Regions from separate parts of the Bradyrhizobium xenonodulans genome, predicted to be linked through region 2. Evidence: riboswitches for the same ligand, from Rfam matches in the RefSeq annotation. Region 2 holds a riboswitch; each other region holds the start of a gene.
What was found. A riboswitch is a leader RNA that binds a small molecule or an ion and turns the genes downstream of it on or off. The one in region 2 is predicted to bind glycine.

Region 1 (6,775 bases), 1.7 Mb from region 2:
CATGGTCTCCTCGGAAGGCGCATGTGCCGCGCATTGGACCTACGGTCGCTTCCGCGATCGTCAGCAGAAGCGGGCCTCATGAGAGCCCATCAGCGCAAGCTCGACATCAAGCACGGCTGCGTCGACCTGTCCCACGGTTCCGGCGGCCGTGCGATGTCGCAGTTGATCTCGGGCCTGTTCCACGAGGCCTTCGGCAACGAATGGCTGGCGCGCGGCAACGATCAATCCGCCTTCGATGTCGGCGCCGGGCGCATGGTGATGACGACTGATGGCTATGTGGTTTCGCCGCTGTTCTTTCCCGGAGGCAATATCGGCTCGCTCGCGGTGCACGGCACCGTCAACGACATCGCCATGGCCGGTGCCCGACCGCTTTATCTGTCTGCGAGTTTCATTATCGAGGAAGGCTTTCGGTTTTCAGACCTCAAGATGATCGCGGACTCCATGGGCGAGGCGGCGAAATCCGCCGGCGTCCATATCATCACCGGCGACACCAAGGTGGTCGAGCGCGGGAAGGCCGACGGCCTGTTCATTTCGACCGCGGGCGTTGGCCTGGTGCCTGAGGGACTCGATCTCTCCGCTGAGAATGCCAGGGTCGGAGACCGGGTGCTGATCTCGGGCACGCTTGGCGATCACGGCGTCGCAATCATGTCAAAGCGCCAGAACCTCGCCTTTGAAACGGAGATCGTCTCGGATTCGGCCGCCCTGCATGATCTGGTCGCCAGGATGGTGGCGGCGGGCGGCTGCGGCATCCGTCTGATGCGAGATCCCACGCGCGGCGGCCTCGCGGCGACATTGAACGAAATTGCCCAGCAGTCCGAACTAGGCTTCAGCCTCCAGGAAGAGGCGATCCCGGTCAAGCAGGGGGTGGCGGCTGCCTGCGAGCTGCTCGGGCTCGATCCGCTCTACGTCGCCAATGAGGGGAAGCTGGTCGCGATCGTGTCGCCTGATGTCGCCGGAGCCGTGCTGGCCGCCATGAGAGCGCATCCGCTCAGTCGCGATGCCGCCGATATCGGTGAAGCGGTGCCGGATGATCATCACTTCGTGCAGATGACGACGAGCTTTGGCGGTGGCCGGATCGTCGACTGGTTGTCGGGCGAGCAACTGCCCCGGATCTGTTGAGGCCCAAGATGCGCATTCTGCTCATGTCGCATCCCTTCAACAGCCTGACGCAGCGGCTGCATGCCGAGCTCCGCGAGCGCGGCCTCGCGGTTTCGGTCGAGCTCGACATCCATGCCGACACCACACGCGAAAGCGTGAAGCTGCATCAGCCGGATCTCGTCATCGCGTCGTTCCTCAAGCGGGCGGTCCCGGAGGATGTCTGGCGCAGCGTCCGTTGCCTGATCGTCCATCCGGGGCCGCCCGCGATCGTGGACCGGCGGCTCTCGACTGCGCCATTCTGGAGGGCGTCGCAGAGCGGGGCGTCACGGTGTTTCAGGCGGATGGGGAGTTCGACGCCGGACCAATCTGGGCATTCCGGACCTTCCCGATGCGGCGTGCAGCAAAATCCAGCATCTACCGCAACGAGGTGACCGTGCATGCGGTGCAAGCGGTGCTGGAAGCCGTCGCCGTGATCGAGGCAGGGCAGCCGACACCGGTGCCGATGCGGAGCGACGACCCCGGCATCCGCGCGCTCTGCCGGCACGCAGATCGCGGACCGGCAGCACGACACGAGCGAGACCGTCCTGCGCAAGATCAACAGCGCCGACGGCATGCCGGGCCTGATCGACAGCCTGTTCTGGCAGAATGTCCGCCTCTTCGATGCGCACCCAGCGCATGGCGTTTCCGGCCTGCCCAGTCTCCGAGTCCCCGATACCGGCTCCCGATCCCGCCCGCCCGCAGCCCGCTCCATCTCCAGCGCCGCACGGCCGACCCACGTTTAGCCCCATGCCAACGCCGCGTCCTATACCTACACCGCAAGGCACGAGAGTTCAGTCCGGTGGATTCGCTTGAAATCTTCGATATCGCGAGCCAGCACTGTGAGCAGCATTCAATCGAAGTCCTCAGCGAAGTAACTCATCGCTGGCTGTGCACTCCGGATTGACCGACAAGACCAAATGGCTCAATGCAAAGCGCCCCGACCGAAATCCCTCCATCGGCAAGTCAACCCCGTGAACGACCGCACAACAGCAAGACTTCGCATCTTCGCTTCATTGTTGACCCAAGCCGCTTAGTAGAATACTTGAGGAGTGCAGCCACGAATTTGATGTCGTGACTCAGGAGGTCGAGTCCCATAGACGTCGCTTGCGGAAGAGCTCGGCTCCGGCCGACGCCGAAGGAGCAACCGCCCCGGAAACTCTCAGGCAACAAGGACCGCGGGTGAGGGAATAACATCTGGAAAGAGGTGCCTTGGCACCCGCCGACGGGATAATACTCTCAGGCAAATAGACAGATGGGGCGCATTTGAAAATCAATCAACGGATTGAGATGCGCGCCCATGTCCAAGACCGTCGACAAAGTCACCACTGCAGGTTTGCCGCCCGGGCGTTCAGCCGGTCCGATCAGTGTACTCGATCTCTTTACGATCGGGATCGGCCCGTCCAGCTCGCATACCGTTGGACCGATGCGCGCGGCCCATCGATTCATCGAATGCCTGGGCGAAGATCTGTGGCGCTGTCGCTCCGTCGTCGTCGAGCTCTACGGGTCACTGGCGCTGACCGGCAAAGGTCACCGCACCGATATTGCCATTCTGCTGGGACTATCGGGCTGGCTGCCAGAATCCGTTGATCCTGAGGCCATACCCATCATCGCCGGGCTGATCCGATCGCGTTCCGAGGTCATGCTTGGCGGTCGCCATGCGGTTGGCTTCGATGAGAGTAAGCACCTGGCATTCTGCACCGGGGAGTTCCTGCCGGAGCACTCAAATGGCATGAAATTCGCCGCACATTCGGATACGGGAGTCCTGCTTCGCCAAACCTATTACTCCGTTGGCGGCGGCGCGATCGTGTGCGAAGGCGATCAGCCGAGCAACTCCGCCGTTCGAAACGTTGGATGTGAGCCGTACCCATTCACGACAGGGCGTGAACTTCTCGCGATAGGTGAGAGCACCGGCTTGTCGGTTGCTGAAATCGTTGCTGCCAACGAGCTGTCGCATCGGGAAGAGACTGAAACCAGCGCATTCCTGGATAGCGTTCGCGACGCAATGATGCGCTGCATCGAGCGCGGGTGTGTCAACGGGGGTGTTCTGCCCGGTGGCCTGAATGTACCGCGCCGTGCGCCAGGTCTGTTCAGCAAGCTCAAGGCATCGTCGAAGGGGGCGACACACCCATTTCACGTGATGGAGTGGGTCAGCCTTTTTGCTCTCGCGGTCAATGAAGAGAACGCAGCCGGGGGACGCGTCGTCACCGCCCCGACGAATGGAGCTGCCGGCGTCATACCCGCGGTTCTGAAATTTTCCGAGATATTCTTCCCGGATCCAAGCCCGGCAAAAGCCCGCATTTTTCTCCTGACCGCGTCCGCGATCGGTATGCTCTACAAGCGAAACGCTTCGATATCCGCCGCCGAAATGGGTTGCCAAGGCGAGGTTGGCGTAGCTTGCTCCATGGCGGCTGCAGGACTTGTGGCCGTCCTAGGCGGCACGAATCGGCAGATCGAGAACGCGGCCGAAATCGGCATGGAGCATAATCTCGGTCTCACATGTGACCCGATCGGCGGCCTCGTGCAGATCCCGTGCATTGAGCGCAACACAATGGGCGCGATCAAGGCGATCAACGCAACGATGCTCGCGTTGCATGGTGATGGCCGGCATCACGTGTCCCTCGATGCCGTAATTGAAACGATGCGTCAGACCGGAGAGGACATGCGAACCAAGTACAAGGAGACGAGTTTGGGCGGCCTCGCAGTCAATGTGGTCGATTGCTGAAGATGAGACGCATAGAGGTTTCGTTCTTCAACTGTAGCCGTGCGACGCATTCGACGTAATGGCGGCTTGGCCGAGACCCCTGTGTCTACACCTCGCAACCGGGAACTCATCATCTATCGAGAGTTGCTTCTTCGATGGGCAACGTCGAGAATGAGAGTTCGCAGCCATTGCAGCCCGGGATCTCGCTCATGTGAGATGCGCCACTGAAGAACGTCGGTCATGAGGGGGAGGGATATGGGCGCTTCGACCCTTCTGATCGGGAGAGTCGTCGCGGCCCGATCTGCCAGATCTGCGGGAATGAGCGCGAGGAATTGAGTCCCGATAACGGCTTGCGGAAGCAGGGTGAAACTTGGTGCCGTTATCCCGGCCTGCGGCGCGCGGCCAAATTGCTTGAAGAACCAAGTCTCAATGAACGTTGCTCGTTCGCTATAGGCCTGCGCATGACGCATCTCGAGAAACTGCTCGAGCGTCAAGCTATCTCCGACACTCTCGTTTTCCTTCCATACGATACATTCGTAGCTGATCGAGGGGAGGGAAGCGAACGGACAATCTTCCAGCATGAATCGATCCGGGACGATCAGGAAATCGATTTCGGTGCGAAAGAAGCGGGTGCTTGGACCCTGGTAGAATATATTCACCGAGGGGGCGACGGCACGCAACGCGGCAAGGATATCGACGATGAGAGTTGCCCAGACGTAATCCGAGCAGGCGATTGTAAAATTTCGCTCGGACGTCGCCGGGTCAAAAGAGCTGCGTATGGCCAAAAGCTTTTCCGTTTCGGTCAGGATGGCGCGGAGCGGACCCGCCAGTTCCTCTGCCAGAGGTGTGAGAACCATCCGGCGGCCATTACGAACCAGCAATTCGTCCTCGAAATGCTCTCGTAGCCTGGATAGGATTCCGCTGGTCGCTGATTGGCTCAGCAACAATCGCTCGGCCGCCCGCGATATGTTCTGCTGGGTCAAGATGGCGTCCAACGCGACGAGCAGATTCATGTCGAGGTGCCGGAATCGCATGGGTATTCTCTTCGAAGTTTCCACGGTGCGTAGGAAGCTCTTCGCTCCCTTCCCTGGCGAGTGTACCCGATGCGCATCTGCCGGCCCGGGTGTTTTGTGGTTCTCCCGACGAGCAAGTCGCTTGACATTAACCGAATTGTGATCACAATACGAGATCAAAGTACGGCCAAGGGGACCGTTTCTGCGACGGACAAATTGCCCACAGAACCGAAGAGGAGGGACTTATGTCGAAGATGCGTCAGGTTCTTGGGGTTGTTGCGGTCTCGATTGCCGCCTCGTTCTGGACAACGACAGTGCAGGCCCTGGACACCGTGAACGTCAGGTTCAGCTGGAAGCTGAAGGGGGAGTATGGCTTCCTCTACCTGGGTAAAGCGAGGGGCCTCTACGAAAAGAAGGGAATCGAAGTCGTTCTCGGAGAAGGCGCCGGTGCACAGGCAGCTCTCGGAGGTCTTGTACGCGGCAACGAAGACGTCGTGATCGTCCCGGCCATATTCGCGATCTCGGCAATCGGAAAAGGAATGCCGGTCAAACTTGCGGCGATATATCAGGAGCGAGCCCCCTTCGCCCTCATTTCGTGGCCCGACAAGGCCGTGACGACACCCGTGCAGATGGAAGGCAAATCGCTTGCGATCTCCGTCGGAGACCCGGCCACGACCTATCTGGAAGTCTTCTGCGCGATCAACAAGATCAACTGCGACAAGATCAACAAGGTTCAAGTCGATCCGCAGGTGAAATTTCCGCAATTCATGCAAAAGCGCGTCGATCTCATCAGCGTCTATACCAACGTTGATCTGCCCCTCATCGAGGAGCGAAGCGGCACAAAATTCCCTGTGCTGGACATGCCGAAGTTCGGCCTCGCCGTGCCTGGGCTGGCCGTCGTCGTGAGCGACAAGGGAATCGCCGAAAAATCCGAACCGCTCAGGCGCTTCCTCGCAGCGACCGAGGAGGCAATCGAGCTGACAAGGTCAGAGCCGGCGGCAGCGACGGCGGCGCTGAAAGGCGCTTGGAGCGCAGCTCCTTCGGATGAGTTGATCAAGGCGCAAATCGTCGCCACGTCAGCCACCCTGAATTTCGAGAAGAGCCGGCCGGCTGGCTGGATCAGCGACAAGACCATATCGGATGCGTTGAAACTGATCGCCGCAACCGAGAGCGTCGATGTCAGCAAGCCGGTTACAGATTTCTACACCAACGATCTCCTGAAGAAATAGCTCACGCCAAGTGAACGCTCGGGCTCGCAACTCTGCCAACGCGGGACACTGATTGCATGTTCGGATCGCTCCGCATCTCCACCAAGCTCTTGATCGTCGTCTTGTTGTCAATTCTCGGGATGGTCGGCACCGCCGGCATCGGTCTATCAACCCTGAAGGACACCTTGCTCGAAGATAGAAAGGCGAAGGTGAAAGAACTGGTTCTGCTGGCCCGCACCGCGATCGAAGCCGACAACCAAGCCGGGCGCAAAGCCGGCCTGTCAGAATTGGAAGCGCGTGAACGGTCGAGAACGCTGCTTCGCATGCTGCGTTTCGACAAGGACAACGCCTTCTACGCCGCGACCAAACAGGGAATCCTCGAGGTGCATCCCAAGCAAGCCGTCGAGGGCAAGGATATGACGCAAACGAAAGACGCAAACGGCGTCTACTTCTTTCGTGAAGCGGTCGCGGTCGCCGCTCGTGGCGGCGGCTTCGTTACGTTCAGCTTCCCGCGCCCCGGCGGTAGCGACCCGGTGCAAACCCTGACCTATGCCACTGAAGTCCCGATATACGGGTGGGTTCTGACCAGCGCCCTCTATATCGACGATATCGACCAAATCTTCTGGACCGAAGCGCGCCGCCTGGGAGGGATCGTCTTCTTCATCCTCTTGCTCGTGGCCGGAGTATCTCTCCTGATCAGCCGCAACGTGGCCAAC
Region 2 (6,775 bases):
GACGATGCGGCCGGGCAGCGAGCGCTTCAGCGCATCGCGCACCGCCATATAGGCCGCGTGCGGTCCGCCATAACCCATCGGCACGCCAAAGCGCTGCGCCGATCCGATCGCGATGTCGGCGCCGAGCTCGCCGGGAGAGGCGAGCAATGTCAGTGCCAAGAGATCGGCGGCCACGATCGCGAGCGCGCCCTTGGCCTTCAGCGCCGCGATCGCGGGCCTGAGGTCGCGCACTGCGCCGGATGAGCCCGGATATTGCAGCAGCGCGCCGAGCACGTCATCCTTCGCGAGATCGGTGAGGGGATCGCCGACGACCAGGGTCCAGCCGAGCGGCTCGGCGCGGGTGCGCATCACAGCCAGCGTCTGCGGATGCACGTCCTTGTCGACGAAGAAGGCCTTTGCTTCGACCCGCGAGTGCCGCTCCGCGAGCGCCATGGCTTCGGCCGCCGCGGTGGCTTCATCGAGCAGCGAGGCGTTGGCGACGTCGAGCCCGGTGAGATCGCAGATCATGGTCTGGAAGTTGAGCAGCGCTTCCAGCCGGCCCTGGCTGATCTCGGGCTGATAGGGCGTGTAGGCCGTGTACCAGGCCGGATTCTCAAGGATGTTGCGCTGGATCACCGCGGGCAAAATCGTGCCGGAATAGCCTTGGCCGATCAGCGAGGTGAAGACCTGGTTCTGCCGTGCAAGCTCGGCCATATGCGTGATCGCCTCGGTCTCGCTCAGCGGCTTGCCGAGATCGAGCGGCGCGGCCTGCCGGATCGAGGCCGGCAGCGTCTCCGCCATCAGCGCATCGACGCTCTTGGCGCCGACGGTTTCGAGCATGGCGGTGACATCGCGGGCGGAGGGGCCGATGTGGCGGCGAGCGAAGGTGGCGGTGTCGCCGTTGGATTTGCGGTGCGCGGTCATCATGGGTCCTCGCTTAGGAGTTGCTGTCATCGCCCGCCTAGTGCGCAATTGCGCACTCCGGCGGGCAATGATGTGGTGGCGGCTGGCCTCATCACTCCGCTGTCATGCCCCGCGAAGGCGGGGCATCCAGTAGACGCAGGCGTTCGTGATTTAACCGAGAAGCAGCGGCGTACTGGATCACCCGCCTGCGCGGGTGATGACACTGAGAATGAGGTTGGAGTTCTCGTCATCTCACGCCGTATGTGCCTTGTACGCGGCCTCATCCATGAGGCCGCCGAGTTCGCTCTTGTCGGCAATCTTGATCTTGAAGAACCACGCCTTGCCTTGCGCGTCCGAGTTGACCAGCGCGGGCTCGCCGGCGAGTTCGGCATTGGTTTCGAGCACTTCGCCCGAGATGGGCGCGTAGACGTCGGAAGCGGCCTTCACGGACTCGACGACGGCTGCGGCTTCCGCCTTCTTCAGCGCGCGGCCGACCTTGGGCAGTTCGACGAACACGACGTCGCCGAGCTGGGACTGGGCGTAGTCGGTGATCCCGACGGTGGCGACGTCGCCGTCGATGGCGAGCCATTCATGGTCGGAGGTGTACAGCGTCGTGGTCATTGTCTTGTCCTCAGCGTTTGTAGGTGTTTTTCACGAAGGGCATGGCGGCGACGGTGAGCGGCAGCCGTTGGCCGCGCACCTCGGCGAAGATTTGCGTGCCGAGCGCGCTCTGGGTCACGGGCACATAGCCCATCGCGACCGGCGCATTCAGGCTCGGGCCGAAGCCGCCCGACGTGACCTTTCCGATCGGCTCGCTCGACGTCGCGTCCGCAAACAGCAGCGCGCCCTCGCGCACCGGGGCACGGCCCTCGGCGCGCAGGCCGACGCGGCGGCGGGATGCGCCGTTGTCGAAATGAGCGAGGATCTTTTCAGCGCCGGGGAAGCCGCCGGCGCGCGCGCCGCCGCTGCGACGGCTCTTCTGCACCGACCATTCCAGCGCGGCTTCGACCGGCGTGGTCGCGGTGTCGATGTCGTGGCCGTAGAGGCAGAGCCCGGCTTCCAGCCGCAGGCTGTCGCGGGCGCCAAGGCCGATCGGCATCACGTCGGGGTTTTCGAGCAGCGTCTTGGCGAGACGCTCGGCATCGCCAGCAGGGACCGAAATCTCAAAACCGTCCTCGCCGGTGTAGCCGGAGCGCGAGACGAAACAGGCGAGGCCGGCCACCTTGTGCGGACCGGCATCCATGAAGGTCATGGAGGGGACCTCTGCACATAATTTCGCCAGCGCGGCCTCGGCCTTCGGGCCCTGCAACGCGATCAACGCGCGGCCTTCCAGCGAATCGATCACGCAGTCGTCCGAGAGATTCGCGCGCAGATGCGCCTCGTCCTCGGCCTTGCAGGCGGCGTTGACGACCAGGAACAAATGGTCGCCGAAATTGGCGACCATCAGATCGTCGAGAATGCCGCCATCCGTATTGGTGAACTGGGCGTAGCGCTGCCGGCCCGGCGCGATCGCCACGATGTCCTGCGGCACCAGCCGTTCCAGCGCGCGGGCGGCGTCCTCGACTTTGCCCGACTTCGGCCGGAGCGCGAGCTGGCCCATGTGGGAGACGTCGAACAGGCCGGCGGAGCTGCGGGTATGAAGGTGTTCCTTCAGCACGCCCGCGGGGTACTGCACGGGCATGTCATAGCCCGCGAACGGCACCATCTTGCCGCCGAGCGACACATGAAGGTCGTAAAGGGGGGTACGTTTCAGGGAGTCTTTGTCGTCACGCACTGACATTACGGGGCCCTCGGCGGTTCCCCGGGGACGATTCCCTGAGGACACCAGTCGAAGCCCCATCTGTCGCTGTGCCTGAGAGTATTATCCCGTCGGCGGGCGCTGTCCGGACCAACCCCTTAAAGGGTCTTTGCCCGTCGGCGCCTCTTTCCAGATGTCGTCAAAGCCACGCGGTCCTTTTGCCTGAGAGTTTCCGGGGCGGTTGCTCCTTCGGCGCCGGCACCAGTGCCGGTCTCTCCCGACGTGGCCGTACGATACAGATGGGTACAGACCACAGGGTAGCCAAGCCTGTCAACGCGGCATCAGCGGCTTTCAACGGGATTGCAACGGGACCTGCGCGCCTGCGGCAACCCACTGATCCGTCTGCACAGTTTCTGGACAGCGAAGCTGGCCTTGTCTAAAAGCGCTTTGGCCCGCAGATATCAGCCCAGACGTGCGGTTTGGATGGCTGGGAAGCGGGTCCAAGCACACCCGATTGGATGAACATGAGCGGCGTCAACGAGATCAGGTCGACCTTTCTGAACTTCTTTGCCGAGAACGGCCACGAGATCGTGTCGTCCTCGCCATTGGTGCCGCGCAACGATCCGACGTTGATGTTCACCAATGCCGGCATGGTGCAGTTCAAGAACGTCTTCACCGGCGTCGAGAAGCGGCCCTATCAGCGCGCCACCACGTCGCAGAAGTGCGTGCGCGCCGGCGGCAAGCACAACGACCTCGACAATGTCGGCTACACCGCGCGCCATCTCACCTTCTTCGAGATGCTCGGCAACTTCTCGTTCGGCGACTATTTCAAGGAGCGCGCGATCGAGCTCGCCTGGACGTTGATCACCCGCGAGTTCGGGCTGAAGAAGGACAAGCTGCTCGTCACCGTCTACCACACCGACGACGAGGCCGCTGGCCTGTGGAAGAAGATCGCCGGCTTCTCCGACGACCGCATCATCCGGATTCCGACCTCGGACAATTTCTGGGCGATGGGCGACACCGGCCCGTGCGGGCCGTGCTCTGAGATCTTCATCGATCGCGGCGAGCACATCTGGGGCGGGCCTCCGGGCTCGCCGGAAGAGGACGGCGACCGCTTCCTCGAATTCTGGAATCTCGTGTTCATGCAATACGAGCAGGTGACGAAGGAGGAGCGCGTGGATCTGCCGCGTCCCTCGATCGACACCGGCATGGGCCTCGAGCGCATGGCCTCCATCATGCAGGGCGTCGACAGCGTGTTCGAGACCGACCTGTTCCGTCACCTGATCGACGCGACGGCGTCCGCGCTCGGCAGCGGGCCGAACGAGCAGACCGTGGCCTCGTTCCGCGTCATCGCCGACCATTTGCGCTCCTCGGCCTTCCTGGTCTCCGACGGCGTGCTGCCCTCCAACGAGGGCCGCGGCTATGTGCTGCGCCGGATCATGCGCCGCGCGATGCGCCATGCGCAGCTGCTCGGTGCGAAAGAGCCGCTGATGCATCGCCTGGTCTGGGCGCTGGTGCGCGAGATGGGCCAGGCCTATCCCGAGCTGATGCGCGCGGAAAAGCTGATCGAGGAAACGCTGCGGCTGGAAGAGACCCGCTTCCGCAAGACGCTGGTGCGTGGCCTTGCCATTCTCGACGAGAAGAGCGCGTCCCTGAAGAAGGGCGACATGTTCGACGGCGACGTCGCCTTCACGCTGTATGACACCTACGGCTTCCCGCTGGACCTGACGCAGGACGCGCTGAAGTCGCGCGGCATCGGCGTCGACCAGTCCGCCTTCACCGACGCGATGGAGCGGCAAAAGGCCAAGGCGCGCGAGTCGTGGAAGGGCTCGGGCGAAGCGGCCAGCGAAGCGATCTGGTTCCCGCTGCGCGAGAAGCTCGGGGCCACCGAATTCCTGGGCTACGAGACCGAGAGCGCCGAAGGCGTGGTGTCCGCGCTGGTGAAGGACGGCGCTGAAGCCGCCAGCCTCAAGGCCGGCGAAACCGGCGCAATCGTGCTGAACCAGACGCCGTTCTATGCGGAGTCCGGCGGCCAGGTCGGCGACACCGGCGTGCTCACGGGCGAGGGCGGCCTAAAATTCCGCGTCACCGACACGCAGAAGAAGCTCGGCGATTTCTTCGTTCACGTCGGCACGGTCGAGAGCGGCGAGCTGAAGGTGGGCACTGCGCTCCAGCTCGAGGTCGATCATTCCAGGCGCTCCTCGATCCGCGCGCATCACTCGGCGACGCATCTCATTCATGAAGCGCTGCGCCAGGTGCTCGGCGACCACATCGCCCAGCGCGGCTCGATGGTCGCGCCGGATCGGCTGCGCTTCGACTTCGTGCATCCGAAGCCGATCACGGTGGAGGAGCTTGCCCGCGTCGAGGACATCGCCAACGACGTGGTGCTGGAGAACGACGAGGTCACCACGCGCGTCATGGGCGTCGACGAGGCCCGCGAGGCCGGCGCGCGCGCCCTGTTCGGCGAGAAATACGGCGACGAGGTCCGCGTCGTCTCGATGGGCAGGACCGCGCGCGAGCGCGGCGCCAACGCGCTCGGCTGGTCGGTCGAACTGTGCGGCGGCACCCATGTGCGGCGCACCGGCGATATCGGCCTGATCACGCTGACCGGCGAGAGCGCGGTCGCCTCCGGCGTGCGCCGCATCGAGGCACTGACCGGCAACTATGCGCGCCGGCACGCCAACGAGACCATGGCACTGGCGAAGACCGCGGCGAACGAACTGCGCACCTCGATCGACGACGTCCCGGCGCGCATCACCGCGCTGATGGACGAGCGCAAGAAGCTCGAGCGCGAATTGTCCGACGCCCGCAAGAAGCTCGCAATGGGCGGCGGCGCGTCGAGCGGCGATGGCGCAGCGGCGAGCGTGCGCGAGGCCGGCGGCGTCAAGCTCATGGCGCGCGCGGTCGAGGGCATCGAGATGAAGGATCTCAAGAGCCTTGCCGACGACGGCAAGAAGCAGATCGGCTCCGGCGTGGTCGCCATCGTCGGCGTCACCGAGGACGGCAAGGCCGGCGTTGTGGTCGGCGTCACCGCCGACCTGACCGCGCGCTTCAACGCCGTGAATCTCGTCCGCGTCGCCTCCGAAGCGCTCGGCGGCAAGGGCGGCGGCGGCCGGCCCGACATGGCGCAGGCCGGCGGCCCCGACGGTGCCAAGGCACCCGAGGCCCTCGCGGCGATCGAAAAAGCGATGGGGGCTGCGTAAACGCCCATGCGCCCCGTTCCGCGAGGACGTGGCTCAGCCGATCCCAATTTGAGGGATCGCCTCTACGAATTGCTGGAGCACGATCCGCTGGCCTATTCCATCGGGTCGCGCTTCATCCAGCTCATCATCGGCGTCATCGTGCTCAATGTCGCCGCGATGATTTTGGCCTCGGTGCCGGAGCTGGACGATCGGTACGGCACGCTGTTCGCAGGCATCACCATCCTGTCCGTGATCGTGTTCGCGCTGGAATATGCGGCGCGGCTCTGGACGGTGGCGGGGCACACCCCGCGCACGGGCTCTGCGCTGGCCGACCGGCTCGGCTATGTCTTCTCGGCGCTCGGCGTCATCGACCTCATGGCGTTCCTGCCCGCGGCCATCGTGCTGGCCACGGGACGGCACGCGACGCTGGCCGCGCTCGGCGTGCTGCCGTTCTTCAAGCTGATCCGGTACTCACCGGCGATGCGCTCGCTGCTCGCAGCCGTGCACGCCGAGCGGCGGGCGCTGATCGGCTGCGTCGTCATCCTGATCGGTGCCGTGCTGACCTTCGCCTCGCTGCTCTACGCCATCGAGCGCGAGGTGCAGCCGGACAAGCTCGGCACCATCCCGCAGGCGATGTGGTGGGCGATCGTGACGCTCGGCACCGTCGGCTATGGCGACGTCGTGCCGGTGACGCCGCTCGGCAAATTCATCTCCACATTCGCCATCATCGCGGGCTTCGCCATGATCGCGCTGCCGGTCGCGATCATCTCCACGGCCTTCGCCGAAGAGCTGAAGCGGCGCGACTTCGTCGTCACCTGGGGCATGCTGGCGCGGGTGCCGCTGTTCTCGCATCTGTCCGCATCGGAGATCGCCGACATCATGCGGCTGTTGCGAGCGCGCACCATCGAGCAGGGCGAGGTGCTGGTGCGGCGGGGCGATGCGGCGTCCTCGATGTATTTCATCACCGCCGGCG
Region 3 (6,775 bases), 1.7 Mb from region 2:
AAATGAAGCATCAGCGACAGCTCCCATGGAAAGCTCACCACTCCCGGGAATTCGGTCCAAAGATCCTCCAGCTTCTTGGGCAAGAACGGCACATGGTCGGTCCCGAGGCTGTAGACCGAACCGTTCATGACGCCGTGCCAAAGACCCTCGAGCTCGTTCCGGTCGCGCAACGGCGGCGATATCTTCGCACGCATGTCGAGATCTTCGTCGTAGCACGTGCGGGTGAGGTAGTGAGGACAGGTCTCTACCGTCACGCGGACGCCACGCGCCTGGGCCTCGGCGGCGAGTACCGGACCCATGCCGACGGAGGTGTGGACCAGATGAAGCGAACAGCCGGTCTTCTCGGCAAGGAAGAGCATGCGCCGTATGGTTTCCACCTCGCAGAAGGCCGGGCGGGATTCCGTGTACGCGCCGAGATCCTGACGGCCGGTGGCCGCGATCTCCTTTTTGATCCAGGAGGCGATCTGGGTGTTCTCGCAGTGAACGTTGATCACCCCGCCGGGAACCTTCGACAGGATGCGCATCGCGGCATAGACCCAGCCGTCCGTGGCCGGCACAATGCCAATCGGATTGTCCGGCTCGTAGCCGAAATAGCATTTGAAGGATTTGACGCCGGTCTTGGCGATGACCTCCGGAATCTCGGCGATATGTTCCTCACGCTGGATCCCGAAATGAAAGCCGAAGTCGATCACCGAGTTTTCCTCGCCAATCGCTTTGCGCTCCGCGTAGAACGGCAGATAGGACTCCTTCAGATTACGGATATAGAGAAGCGCGGTGGTCACGCCGCCGGAGGCCGCGGCGGCTGTCTCGGTCCGCATATCCTCGGCAAAGGGAAACTTCACGCCCAGATGGCAGTGCGGGTCGATCAAGCCCGGCATCAACACCCGCCCTTCGGCGTCGATGGTGCGCTTGGCTTCGGGAAGGACTTCGTCAGCCCCGGTCAGGACGATCTTGCCGTCCTTCACCGCAACGCCGCCGTGGAATTCTCCGTCGTGGCGAACCACTCGCGCGTTCTTTATGACCAGATCCGCCTTCATTGTCTTTGCTCCAGTATTTCCTCGATGCGTCGGCTGATGCCTGTCCACTGGCTGCGGCCGACGGTGATCGGTGCACGGGCGCCCATGCCGCGCGCCCAGACGGCCTTCAGTCCAAGTTCAGCGGCCGCGTCGCGGTCGATCGTTCCGGGAGGCGCTGCGACGTCGACCAGCAGCGCGTGTTTGGGCAGCAAAGCCAGCTGGTCGCGCTCGAGCAGTCGTTTTGGAACGCTGCCGATAACGATGTCCATGCGATGAAGAACTGCCGGCAATTGTTCGAGCGTTAGCGTCTCCGCGCCTGTCGCGTAGGCGGCGGCGCGCTGAACCGGATTGCGCGCCGCGACGTGGACATGAGCCCCGAGGCCGACCAACGTCTTCGTCAGAAGCGAGCCGATGGTACCTTGACCAACCAGGCAGATGTTGGACTTGTGGATGGTGATCTGCGTGTTTTCGATGATCACCTTCAATACGCCCTCGACGATCGCCGGCCCGCGCAACAGCATGAGGTCGACGTCCCATTCGTACTCGTGCAGCGCGATGCCGAGCGCCTTGCAATGGGCCCTCAGATTGTCGTCGGCCCAACCGAGGATGATGTTGCCGGGCCGCCTCATGCCGGCCAACATCTCGCGTGTCGGAACGATCTTTTGCGGACACTTGGGCGCGAAGAGCGCGCCCTCCGCGCTGATGCCTGGAATCGGAAACAGCGCGATGTCGGCCCCCTTCAATGCATCAGCCGCGTCCACAGCATGATAGACGCCTTCGATGCCCCCATCAGGCCAGGGAAAGCCGTAGGCTCGAACCGCGGCTCCAGCCCGCACGGCACAGCGAGCGATCTCCTGTTCGCGTGCGTCACCGGCTACGATCGCGACGACTGTATTCTGCCAACTCATGGGGCCCTTACCTTCTCAATGAGCTGATCCCTGGACATGCCGGCGATGCCCATTGCATCTGCAGTCCGCCCGCCGATCCGATAGTCGGTTCCGACGGCGGCCTGCGCAAGGCGATAGAGCGACGTCGCGACGGGCACGTTGACGTCGGCGATCCGCGCAAACTCCAGGAAGGGGAGCAAGCCGTGACCGAAATCCTCCTTGTAGTAGCGATATTCGAGCGAATCCGGTCCCTTGATACGGCGATTGGCCTCGCCGCCCGCGATTGCCGCGCGGTAATCGGTAACGTCAACCACGTCAGCCTCCACCGTGCCGAGCAGCTTCATCTCTTCAATCAAGTTCGGCAATTCATGCCCGAACGCCCGAGCGACCGCCAAGCGCTCGTCGTCCAATTGCCGCATGACCCGGGCGACCCCGGGCGTCATGGCGTCGACATAGAAAGTGAAGCTGCCGCCGGTCGCCTCGACCCAGGCGGCTGCCAGCACCGCGCCAGGGGGATGCAGGACCATGTTCACGTTGGAGAGGTCGGAGGCGATGACGTCCCGAACGGGCGTGACACCCGGATACAATTTTGCAGCAATCTCCAGCGCCTCCGCTCCTCCCCTGAGAGCGGCAGCCTTCAGTTGCTTCGCCCGACCGCTAATGGTGACGCCGTCAGGACGATATTTGCGCGCGACGTATGTAAGGGTCGAGAACTCAACCACCGGAGGCACTGACCGCCCGGTGCGGGAATAGGCCTCGGCGAATTCCAGTGCGCCTCCGGTGTGGCCGGGATTAAGCACGACAGGTTTGTTCGACGGCCAACCGGCCGCGGCGAGTGCGTTGGCGATGGCCGAGTGCGAGAAAGTCGGCAGGACCACGACTGCCACTTCGACTCCGGAGATGGCCGACTTGAGATCTGTCGAAATCAGGGTAGGCTTTGCAACTCCCTCGCCGAGCTTGCCGTCGAATGCAACGCCGCCGAGCTTGATGTGCGGCTCGAGCGTCTCGGCCGAACGCGCCCAGAAATGAACGGAGTGGCCCGCCAGAACCAATTCTGCGACCGAGGCCGTGCCCCCCGCCCCTCCTCCAAGTACGGCAACCTTCATTCTGTCCTCCGCAGATCGAAGCGTAAGTCGCGCCTCTTGAGAGGCAAACTTTGATCACAGCTTATGATCACAGTTATGATTGTCAAGCTTGAGAATTGCCAACCCGCTGCCTCATCGAAAGGCACTTCTGGAGCGTGACGCCGAACCATGACCGAGGGTTCGGCGGCGCAAGTCGGCTGTTTCGGGGCTGGAGCCGTTCATATCACTGGATCCGCGAGCACCCGGAACGGTTCCGTGATGCCGGGTCCAAATTCGCCAGCAAGGCAATCGGCGACCATCTCTGCGGTTGCGGCCGAAAGCGTCCACCCGAGATGGCCGTGGCCGGTGTTGTAGAAGACGCCCGGCATCCTGCCTCGACCGACCCGCGGCATCATGTTCGGCATCATCGGACGTAACCCGGCCCAGGGCACGACACGGTTGGTGTCGACAGAGGGGAACAGTGCTCGCGTCCAGTCAACCAGCGGCTTGATGCGATCCTGGCGGATGTCGCGGTTCATGCCGTTGAACTCCGCCGTTCCGGCGACGCGAAAGCGCGTGGCGCCCAATCGGCTGGTCACGATCTTGGCGCCATCATCGAGCAGGCTGACCCAAGGCGCCGCTCTCTGGCTCCGCTCGTCGTCGAGGTGCACGGTGATCGAATAGCCTTTTACAGGGTAGATGTTCAGCCGGTCGCCGAGCATCGCCGCGAGGTCGCGGCTTGCGGAACCGGCGCATATGACGACATTGTCGGCATCGATCTCTTCGACATGAGCCCCGCCTGAAGGCTCGTCACGCGAGTACTGGACGCGGAAAGTTTCGTCCCGAGCGATCTGCCTCACGGTGGCGTCAAACACGAAGCGCACGCCCCGCCTCTCGCAGGCCCTGGCGAGACCGCGGACGAACTTGTGGATGTCGCCGGTGGAATCCGACGGGGTATAGAAGCCTCCGAAGAAGTCGCCATGCAGCGTCGGCTCGATCGACTTCACCTCTGAGGCCGTCACCGGATGACGGTCAAGCCCTCCCTCCACCAGAATGGCATTGACCTTCAGCGCGTGCTGGAAACTCTGCTTGTCCCGGTAGAAGTGGAGGATGCCGCGACGTTCGTAATCGAAATCGATGCTCTCGCGCTCGGCGATGGCGAAGAGATGCTTGCGTGCGGCGATGGCGAGCCGTGTCGTCTCAACCGTGTTGTCGCGATAGTTCTTGATGTTGAAAATAAATTCGCCAAACCAGGCATATTTGTGCCAGGTCGGCGCTGGATTCATGAGGAGCGGTGCATCGCGCCTCAACATCCACTTCATTCCCTTGATGATCGTCGACCAGCTGTTCCAGACCTCCGCATTGCTCGCGGAAAGTTGGCCACCATTGGCGAACGATGTTTCCATGCCCGCGTAGCGCTGACGCTCGATCACCGTAACGGAATAGCCGCGATTGAGAAGGGCGTAGGCGGTGGTCACGCCGGTGATACCGGCGCCGATGACGACAACATGTGGCATTTCGCTCTCCGCGATCAAAGTTGGGAAGCGGACCGAAGCCCGCGGCTTGTCCCCAATCTGTCGCTGTACCTGAGAGATTAACCGCGACGGCTCAGCCGTCGCGGCGGTCCCCTTCGGTGGGCACTCGAAGTGCCACTCTCCAGATCGTTCAGCTGCACGGTCACTTTTGCCTGAGAGTTTCCTGGGGGTTGCTCCTTCGGCGCCGGTCAACACCGTCACGACGGCGACCGATCTCTCCCATGCAGCCTATTGAACGCGATAGGTTCTTCTCTCTTGCGCCTCCGCAATTGGAGTCGGCCTGTCAATTGCCAACGTCGTAAAGAGTCGTGGTCGTCTCGACCGCTTCGTCATGCAGACCAGCGCGCTCTACCGCCGCCGCGGCGAGTTGCCGGGCTTTGCGCCGAATCTGCGCCTCGTCGACTCCCTGCACCTTGCCGTCGACATATGACGGCTTCCCGTCAACCCAGGTTTGCACGATCGAAGCGGTCGATGCGGAGAATACCAGAGCCTGCAGTGGGTCGTAGAACGGCGTCCATTCGACGTGGTCCAGGTCGAAGAGGACGAAATCGGCCTTCTTGCCGATTTCCAGCGAACCGATCTCGTCGTCCCACATCAACGCCTTTGCACCTTCGATGGTCGCGGCGCGCAGTGCTTGTCGTGCGGTGAAGATGTCCGGTTGCAGGCGGGCGTCCTTGAACATGCCGGCGACGAGCAGCATTTGCCGCATGAGGTTCATGTTGCCGGCGGCCGACACGCCATCGGTGCCGAGGCCGACTTTAACACCGGCCTTCACCATCTCTGGATATTTTCCGATCGCGGTTGCTCCCTTCCCCAGCTTGAATGACGAGCATGGGCAGAAGGCGACGCTGGCGCCACGTTCGGCGAGAAGACGGACCTCTTCGTCGGAAACGGCCGCGCCGTGGGCGATCACCAGGTTCTTTCCGATGCCCCCGGCCCGATCGATGCGGGTGATGGGCCAGCAGCCATATTTCCTCTCGCAGACCTTTGCCTCCTCGATCGAGGTCGCGAGATGGTAGGTGGTGCCGACGCCAAGCCTCTCGGCCAATTTCACCGCTCCAACGTGGAGTTCGAGGCTACACGGCTCCTTGCCCTCGATATTGACCCAGCAACGTGCACGGCCGTCGAGGGCTCCGTTGTAGCGGACGACACAATCCTCGAGCACCTTGAGTGCCGCTTGGGCGTTCGGGAAGAAATGATGATCCACCATTTCCTTGGTCCAGCCGCGGGGGAGCTCAGGCGGAGGATTGTCGGCCGCGTGCCGCCCGGTGATGCCGCGAATGCCGACCTTTTCCATCGCGCGAATGACGATGCCGGGATCGTATTGCGAGCCCATGTCAAGAAAACAAGTGGTGCCACAGCGCAGCATCTCAGTGATGCCCAACAGCGCGCCCCAATATTCGTCTTCTTCGGTGATGTGAGCGTAAAACGGCTTAGCCCAGTGGAACACCCAGGCGCGGGTATTGAGATTATCCGGAAAGACCGCGCGCGACAGCGTCTCCGAAAGATGAACGTGGCTGTCGACGAAGCCCGGGCAGACACCGAGCATCTTGCCATCGATCACCTTGTCGAAACCGACCTTCTTTTGCCGCGCGGCCACGTCATCGGCTTGACCGATATCCGCGATACGGTCGTCTTCGACGACGAGGCTCGCGTTGCGCACAACCGTGTCGTTCTCGTCGACCGTAAAAGCAAAGTTCAAGTCCTTGATCAGCGTGCGCATGCCTCTTCACCCACTACTCTGCCATCACGATCGCCCCGCCGGCGCACCGCGCCGGGACGCCGGGCGATGTCGAGCGATCTTCAAACGAGCGAAACAGCTCGTCCCCTTGGAGCCACCGTCAAGCGACGGCAGCCCTGCGCACAGCCCCGCTCCTCTTGGCCGTACCCACGGGAATCAGCCGGTCGGTGTCGGCGTAGTCGGAAAGCAGTTCCGACCCATTGGCGGTCACCAGCAGCATATCCTTGTTCTGCATGCCGAAGCCATGGCCGGTGTCGTAACAAAGCGGTTCGAAACCGAGCACCATGTTCTCCTCGAGCGGCGCGTCGTTGCCCGGCTTGCCTAGCACCGGCGTCAGTCCGAGATAGGGATCTTCGTGCAGGTGCAGGCCGATGCCGTGACCCACGAACGAGATCGGCGGCAGACCGAGCTTGGCGAGCTTCGTAATGAACGCATCGTAGATGCTGCGACAGCTCGCACCCGGCTTCACCTTCTCCATGATCTCGTATTTGCATTCGACCAGATGCGCCCAGATCTTCTCGGCCATGGGCGG

Region 1: linked by a shared signal. The riboswitch ahead of I3J27_RS32680 (L-serine ammonia-lyase) and the one ahead of gcvT (glycine cleavage system aminomethyltransferase GcvT) in region 2 are both predicted to bind glycine.
Region 3: linked by a shared signal. The riboswitch ahead of I3J27_RS32630 (D-amino acid dehydrogenase) and the one ahead of gcvT (glycine cleavage system aminomethyltransferase GcvT) in region 2 are both predicted to bind glycine.

Annotation. Positions count from the first base shown of each region.
Region 1 is NZ_CP089391.1:6,862,039-6,868,813, reverse strand. Features, by position in the region: gene hypD (hydrogenase formation protein HypD) at 1-82, shown strand, start outside; gene hypE (hydrogenase expression/formation protein HypE) at 79-1,119, shown strand; gene I3J27_RS32685 (formyl transferase) at 1,128-1,529, shown strand; glycine riboswitch at 2,235-2,323, shown strand; gene I3J27_RS32680 (L-serine ammonia-lyase) at 2,435-3,859, shown strand; gene I3J27_RS32675 (LysR family transcriptional regulator) at 3,973-4,872, opposite strand; gene I3J27_RS32670 (ABC transporter substrate-binding protein) at 5,097-6,080, shown strand; gene I3J27_RS32665 (methyl-accepting chemotaxis protein) at 6,137-6,775, shown strand, end outside.
Region 2 is NZ_CP089391.1:5,192,792-5,199,566, reverse strand. Features, by position in the region: gene gcvP (aminomethyl-transferring glycine dehydrogenase) at 1-903, opposite strand, end outside; gene gcvH (glycine cleavage system protein GcvH) at 1,135-1,503, opposite strand; gene gcvT (glycine cleavage system aminomethyltransferase GcvT) at 1,514-2,662, opposite strand; glycine riboswitch at 2,822-2,910, opposite strand; gene alaS (alanine--tRNA ligase) at 3,145-5,823, shown strand; gene I3J27_RS24805 (cyclic nucleotide-gated ion channel) at 5,830-6,775, shown strand, end outside.
Region 3 is NZ_CP089391.1:6,849,248-6,856,022, forward strand. Features, by position in the region: gene I3J27_RS32615 (dihydroorotase) at 1-1,037, opposite strand, end outside; gene I3J27_RS32620 (dipicolinate synthase subunit DpsA) at 1,034-1,924, opposite strand; gene I3J27_RS32625 (NAD/NADP octopine/nopaline dehydrogenase family protein) at 1,921-3,009, opposite strand; gene I3J27_RS32630 (D-amino acid dehydrogenase) at 3,207-4,484, opposite strand; glycine riboswitch at 4,632-4,734, opposite strand; gene I3J27_RS32635 (amidohydrolase family protein) at 4,786-6,225, opposite strand; gene I3J27_RS32640 (M24 family metallopeptidase) at 6,344-6,775, opposite strand, start outside.